2 regions of the Streptomyces sp. NPDC052301 genome follow, and region 2 is predicted to be linked to the other one. Evidence: riboswitches for the same ligand, from Rfam matches in the RefSeq annotation. Region 2 holds a riboswitch; the other holds the start of a gene.

Region 1 (3,393 bases), on a different contig from region 2:
ACCGGCATCCGGCCCGAGGTCATCTTCGCCGCCCTGGTCGGCGCGATCCTCTGGAACCTGCTGACCTGGCTGGTGGGCCTCCCCTCCAGCTCCTCGCACGCCCTGATGGGCGGTCTGATCGGCGCCACCGTCGCCTCGGCCGGCTTCGGTGCCGTGCACGGCGACGTGCTGGTCACCAAGGTGCTGCTGCCGGCGGTCGCCGCGCCGGTCGTGGCGGGCGTCGCCTCGATGCTGGCCACCCGCTTCTCCTACGGCGTCGGCGGCAAGGCCGAGGGCGAGGCCACCCGCAAGGGCTACCGCGCCGGGCAGATCGCCTCCGCCGGCCTGGTCTCCCTGGCCCACGGCACCAACGACGCCCAGAAGACGATGGGCATCATCACCCTCGCGCTGATCGCGGGCGGCGCCATCGCCCCGGGCTCCAACCCTCCCACCTGGGTGATCCTCTCGGCCGGCCTGGCCATCGCGCTCGGCACCTACATCGGCGGCTGGCGCATCATCCGCACCATGGGCACGGGCCTGACCGAGCTCGAGCCGCGCCAGGGCTTCGCCGCCCAGACCAGTGCCGCGACCGCCATCCTGGCCTCCTCGCACCTCGGTTTCTCCCTCTCCACCACGCACGTCGTCTCCGGCTCGGTGATGGGCGCGGGCCTCGGCCGCAAGGGCGGGGTGGTCCGCTGGTCCACCGCGACCCGCATGGCCGTCGCCTGGGTGCTCACCCTCCCGGCCGCCGCGCTGGTCGGCGCCGGCGCCGAGTCCGTCACCGACCTCGGTGACTGGGGCACCGCCGTCGTCGCCGTCTTCCTGGTCGCCTCGAGCGCCGCGATCTGGAAGATCTCCCGGCGGGAGGTCGTCGACCACACCAACGTCGTCGCCGACACCGAGGAGCCGGCCGGCGTGGTGACCACCGCCATCGCCGCGGTGACCCCGCCTCCCGCGGGCCAGATCACCGAGGACCTGAAGGCCACGATCGCGGCTCCGGCCCCCGCCGAGCCCGCGGCCCCGGCCGTCCCGCCGGCCGCCACCGTCTGACCCCGGTCACCCCGGTTACTGAAGGAAGCATCCCCATGAAGATCGACTGGGCGGCCCTCGGCTCCGTCTTCGGCGTCAGCCTCGCCTTCACGGTGGGCCTGGTGGCCCTCTTCACCCTCGGCATCAACGGTCTGGCCCGGCGTGAGAAGGCCGCCGCCCAGGGCGACTCCGCCGCCCTCGCCGTCACCGGCGCCTACGTCTGCTTCGCGGCCTGCGCGGCGGCGGTGGCGTACGGCATCTACCTGATCGTGGCCAAGGCCTGATCGAGCATCACGAAGGCTCCCCTCCGTCGGCGACGGAGGGGAGCCTTCGCCGTGCCCAGGGGCCACGGACGCCCCACTGTGTGGGGATCGGCACACTCTCCCCGTCCAGGTCAACGGCAAGTTGACGGCCCTTCCGGGGCCGTGGTGGACTGCCCACGCCATGTACGGCGGCAGGAGAGGAAGCCGGTGCGAATCCGGCGCGGTCCCGCCACTGTCACCGGGGAAGAACTTCCCGGGAGCCAGGAACTCTCACCGCCGAATCTCGTCGAACCAGGGCGCGGACACCCTGAGTGAGGACCTGTATCGCCATGCTCGGCTGCCGTTCGAGGACCACTACCAGGCGCACTCCCGCTCCCACGGCCGGCTGAGCCGATGGGTGCCGATCGCTCCTACGCGTACGGCGCCGCCGCCGGCCTTCTCGGTGACCTGCTCCTCGGCGATCCGCGCCGCGGGCATCCGGTGGCCGTGTTCGGGCGGGCGGCCGCGGCCGTGGAACGCGCGTTGTGGCACGACCACCGCGGCTGGGGTGCGCTGCACACCGCCGTGTGCGCCGGAGGCGCCGTCGCCCTCGGCTCGGTGGCCGCACGCGCCGTACGCCCCTCCTCCGCCGCCTCCGCCGCGCTGACCGCCGCGGCCACCTGGGCCGTCGTCGGCGGCACCTCGCTGGCCCGCGAGGCCCGCACGATCGGCCGCGCCCTCGAAGCCGGGGACGTCGAGGCCGCCCGGGCCCGGCTGCCGCACCTGTGCGGCCGGGACCCGCAGGCGCTGGACGCCGACGGGATCGCCCGGGCCGTGGTCGAGTCCGTCGCCGAGAACACCTCCGACGCCGTCGTGGGCGCCCTGGTGTGGGGTGCCGTGGCGGGCGTGCCCGGGCTGCTCGGGTTCCGCGCCGTCAACACCCTGGACGCGATGGTCGGTCACACGTCGCCCCGCCACCGGCGCTACGGCTGGGCCTCCGCGCGCCTGGACGACGTCGCCGGCTGGCCGGGGGCCCGGCTGACCGCCGTGCTCGCCGCCCTCGCCGGCCCCGATCCCCGCGGTGCCGTACGGGCCTGGCGGGACGACGCGGCCAAGCACCCGAGCCCCAACGCCGGTCCCGTCGAGGCGTCGTTCGCGGGGGCGCTGGGGGTGCGGCTGGGCGGCACGCTGTCGTACGGCGGCCGGGTCGAGCACCGCCCCGTGCTCAACGGAGCGTCCGGACGCGCCGTTCGGGTCACCGACATCGACCGGGCCGTACGGCTCTCCCGCCGCGTCGGCCTGCTCGCGCTCGGCGTCACCGTCGCCGCGCGCCGACTCGTGAAGGGACGTGGGAAGTGAACGGGGGTCTCCTCGTCGCCGGCACCACCTCCGACGCCGGCAAGAGCGTCGTGACGGCCGGGATCTGCCGGTGGCTCGTGCGCCAGGGCGTCAAGGTCGCGCCCTTCAAGGCGCAGAACATGTCCCTCAACTCGTTCGTCACGCGGGAGGGCGCGGAGATCGGGCGGGCCCAGGCCATGCAGGCCCAGGCGTGCCGGATCGAGCCGACCGCGCTGATGAACCCGGTGCTGCTGAAGCCGGGCGGCGAGCAGAGCAGCCAGGTGGTGCTGCTGGGCAAGCCGGTCGGCGAGCTGAGCGCGCGCGGCTACCACGGCGGGCGGCAGCAGAGGCTGCTCGGCACGGTGCTGGACTGCCTGGCCGAGTTGCGGGGCACGTATGACGCGGTGATCTGTGAGGGGGCGGGCTCGCCAGCGGAGATCAATCTGCGCCGGACGGACATCGTGAACATGGGGATCGCGCGCAACGCGCGGCTGCCCGTGCTGGTGGTGGGGGACATCGACCGCGGGGGCGTCTTCGCCTCCTTCTTCGGCACGGTCGCCCTGCTCTCCCCGGAGGACCAGGAGCTGATCGCCGGCTTCCTGGTGAACAAGTTCCGCGGCGACGTCTCCCTGCTGGAGCCGGGCCTGGAGATGCTGCACGGCCTCACCGGACGGCGCACCTACGGCGTCCTGCCGTTCCGGCACGGGCTCGGCATCGACGAGGAGGACGGACTGCGTGTCTCGCTGCGCGGCACCGTCCGCGAGTCCACCGTGGCCCCGCCCGTCGGCGAGGACGTGCTGCGGGT
Region 2 (3,393 bases):
CGTGAGCGCGGCACCGGGCGGCAGCCGGCCGCCGAGGATCTGGTCGCGCAGCAGGGCGAAGAGCTGGTCGGAGACCGCCTCCCGCCGGATCAGTCCCTGATTCATGGCGAACAGAGTGGGCGCGCAGGGCCAACTGGTCAACTGGTTGGACCAGCCTTTTCTGCGGCGGCTGCACTTCGCCCCGGGGGAACTCGTACTCTCCGGTGAGGGGTCCCAGCCGGTCCACCGGCCCGTGCGGGAGTACTTCGTGAGGGATGCAGCCGACGGTGAGGGTGCGCTCGTATGACGACGGCAGTCGTGGTCGGCAGCGGGCCCAACGGCCTCGCGCCGCCCTCACCCTCGCCGCCGCGGGCGTGCGGGTCCGCGTCATCGAGGCGGCGGACGTCCTCGGCGGCGGCGCCCGCTCCGGCGAGCTGACCCTGCCCGGCCTGGTGCACGACGAGTGCTCCGGCTTTCACCCCATGACGCCCGGCTCGGCCTTCGCCCAGCGGTTCGACCTGGCCGGGGCCGGCCTGACCTGGCGCTGGGCCCCGGCCGAGTTCGCACACCCGCTCGACGGCGGGCGCGGCGCGGTCGCGGTCCGGTCGGTGGCCGAGACCGCCGCCGGGCTGGGAGCGGGCGGCCGGGGGTGGCGGCGCACGTTCGGGCCGCTCGCGCAGCGGTTCGGGACGATCAGCCGGGAGTTCCCGCAGTCGGTGCTGCACGTTCCGCGGCACCCGGTCCACCTGGCCCGGCTCGGCGTCTACGCCGGACTGCCGGCCACGCTGCTGGCGCGCCGCTTGCGCACACCGGAGGCCCAGGCCCGGCGCCGACGCCCACGGCATGTGCGGCTGCAACGCCGCGCGGCGCGCACTCGCCCGGCTCCGACGGCGTCAGGCGGTGCCCCGGGGCGGTGCCCCGCCCGCCACCGCCCCCTGGGACGCGCAGTGCTGCAGCAACGCCGAGACCGGGCCCTCGACGACTCGGTAGCGTACGACCCGGCCGTCCTTCTCGCCCTCCACGACACCCGCTGTCCGCAGCAGACGCAGGGCCTGCGACACGGCGGTGTCCCGCATCCCGGTGGCGACGGCCAGGTCGGAGACGGCGATGGGGCCCGCCTCGTGGAGGGCCAGCAGCAGGGACAGGCGCCCGGGGTCGGAGAGCAGGGAGAAGCGGTCGGCCCAGGCGCGTACCCGCTCGGGTTCGCCGACGGCTGCGATGGCGTCGCAGACCCGATGGCCGTCGATGGTCCGCTGCCCGGCACGTTCCGCGGGGACGAGATGCATGCGCCCATCATCGCAGGAGCCGACTCGGGCCTCCACAGCTGCGCAGTTGTGCAGCCTTGCAGCCTCCACCTCTCGCCTTCTAGGGTGGGCGGGCCGTGGTGTTCGGGAAGACCGGTGACAGTTCCTCAGGAACTCAGTCCGGAGCGGCCCTCGCCACTGTGATCGGGGAGTTCCCGCCCCATGCGTTGCCACTGGCCTCACGGCCGGGAAGGCAGGGGCGGGCGCGATGACCCGTCAGCCAGGAGACCGGCCACGGCAGCACGAAGCTGATCCACGAGGTGTTGGAGCGTGACCGTATGACCGTGTCCCGAGGCGTGCCCGAAAGCGCCGCCGCCCCGTCTTTCCGGTGGCGCCGTGAGGACACCGTCCGCACCGCCGGTCTGCTGGCCGTCATCGTCGCTCTGCACGTGGTCGCCTTCGGGATCCTCTTCGTGCTCGTGGTCCCGCACCACTACGAGGTCGGCTCCAGGGCGTTCGGGGTCGGCCTGGGCATCACGGCGTACACCCTCGGTATGCGGCACGCCTTCGACGCGGACCACATCGCCGCGATCGACAACACCACCCGCAAGCTGATGGCGGACGGCAAACGACCGGTCTCGGTGGGCTTCTGGTTCGCGCTCGGGCACTCCAGCGTGGTCGTCGTCATGGCCGCGCTGGTCGCCGGCGGCGCGAAGCTCGCGGGCACCCTGATGAACGACGGCTCCCGGACCCACCAGGTCCTCGGCACCGTGGGCACCACGGTCTCCGGCGGCTTCCTCTACCTGATCGCCGCCCTCAACCTCGTGGCGCTGTTCGGCATCGCCCGCGTCTTCAGGGCGATGCGGAACGGGAATTACGACGAGGCCGAGTTGGAGGCCCACCTCGACTCACGCGGGTTCATGAACCGCATCCTGGGCCGGCTCACCAGGTCCATCCGCCGCCCCGGCCAGATGTTCCCCCTCGGCTTCCTCTTCGGCATCGGCTTCGACACCTCGACCGAGGTGCTGCTCCTCGCCCTGGCCGGCAACGGCGCCGCCGCCGGCCTGCCCTGGTACGCAGTCCTGTGCCTGCCCCTTCTGTTCGCCGCCGGCATGAGTCTGTTCGACACCCTCGACGGCACCTTCATGAACTTCGCCTACCAGTGGGCGTTCTCCAACCCGGTGCGCAAGGTGTTCTACAACCTCACCATCACCGGCCTGTCCATCGCGGTCGCCTTCTTCGTCGGCACGATCGAGCTGGTCGGGGTGCTGCACGACAAGCTGGGCCTCAGCGACGACGTCTCCGGCTGGATCGCGGACCTGAACCTGGACAGCGTCGGCTACGTCATCGCCGGCCTGTTCGTGGTCGTCTGGGCCGCGGCCATCGGCTACTGGCGCCTGGCGAAGGTCGAGGAGCGCTGGAGCACCCGCACGGCCGACACCGGCTGACGGCACGGCACGGCCCCGCTCACCGCGACCGCGCTACGGGCGCCGTCTCCCGGCCTCGTAGTGGCTGGGCCTTCCGTCGAGTTCGACCAGGCGCCCGAGTGCGGCGGCCTCGGCCCGGGGCATGAGGGTCCAGGTGGCGTCGGCGCGGCGGAGGGCGACGGAGTGCGGGATCACGGTCCGGCCGAGCACCTCGACCTTCCGCGCCGCGTCGAGCGCGCCGGGCGGGATTCCCTTGCCGGGGGGGAAGCCCGTACCGATCACCTTGTCCCCTGCGCGGAGGCGCAGCAACAGCTCCAGACCGGAGGCGTTGCTGGTGACGATCCGCCTCGGGGTGCTGGAGAAGGTGGTCCTGGCGCCCGTGCAGTCGGTGACGGACACCGGTTGGGCGCCGGACCCGGCGTTCCCCGCCCGCCCCGGATCCTCGTCCGCCGAGCCCGTCCCCCCGCCGCCGCACCCCGCCACCAGCAGGCCGCCCAGCGCGACGGCCGCCGCACCGCCCCGCACTCGAGAACGCATCGGCCAACTCCCGGATCCACTCGGTACACGGGGGCCGAGCTCCGGACGAACCGTGTGGTGCCCGTCAGGTGATCGGAGAGGATGGGACGAAGACCCTGACGGTGACCGAAGGAGCAGCCCCGTGACCAGTCGCGTCACCCTCGTCTCGCCCGCGACGAGCCCGTCGCTGCGGCAGGCCCGTTTCTACGACGGCGACTCGATCGACG

The links. A riboswitch is a leader RNA that binds a small molecule or an ion and turns the genes downstream of it on or off. The one in region 2 is predicted to bind cobalamin.
Region 1: it holds a riboswitch for cobalamin, as region 2 does, so the genes downstream of both, ACIHEJ_RS14145 (cobalamin biosynthesis protein) here and ACIHEJ_RS02265 (HoxN/HupN/NixA family nickel/cobalt transporter) in region 2, are expected to answer to the same signal.

What each region holds. Positions count from the first base shown of each region.
Region 1 covers NZ_JBIUBE010000004.1:687,137-690,529, reverse strand. The annotation lists gene ACIHEJ_RS14155 (anion permease) at 1-1,029, shown strand, start outside; gene ACIHEJ_RS14150 (hypothetical protein) at 1,065-1,292, shown strand; cobalamin riboswitch at 1,421-1,564, shown strand; gene ACIHEJ_RS14145 (cobalamin biosynthesis protein) at 1,665-2,609, shown strand; gene ACIHEJ_RS14140 (cobyric acid synthase) at 2,606-3,393, shown strand, end outside.
Region 2 covers NZ_JBIUBE010000001.1:550,642-554,034, forward strand. The annotation lists gene ACIHEJ_RS02250 (FadR/GntR family transcriptional regulator) at 1-105, opposite strand, end outside; gene ACIHEJ_RS02255 (hypothetical protein) at 104-286, shown strand; gene ACIHEJ_RS02260 (ArsR/SmtB family transcription factor) at 873-1,265, opposite strand; cobalamin riboswitch at 1,345-1,535, shown strand; gene ACIHEJ_RS02265 (HoxN/HupN/NixA family nickel/cobalt transporter) at 1,562-2,671, shown strand; partial or broken gene ACIHEJ_RS02270 (ABC transporter substrate-binding protein) at 2,837-3,187, opposite strand; gene ACIHEJ_RS02275 (histidine phosphatase family protein) at 3,309-3,393, shown strand, end outside.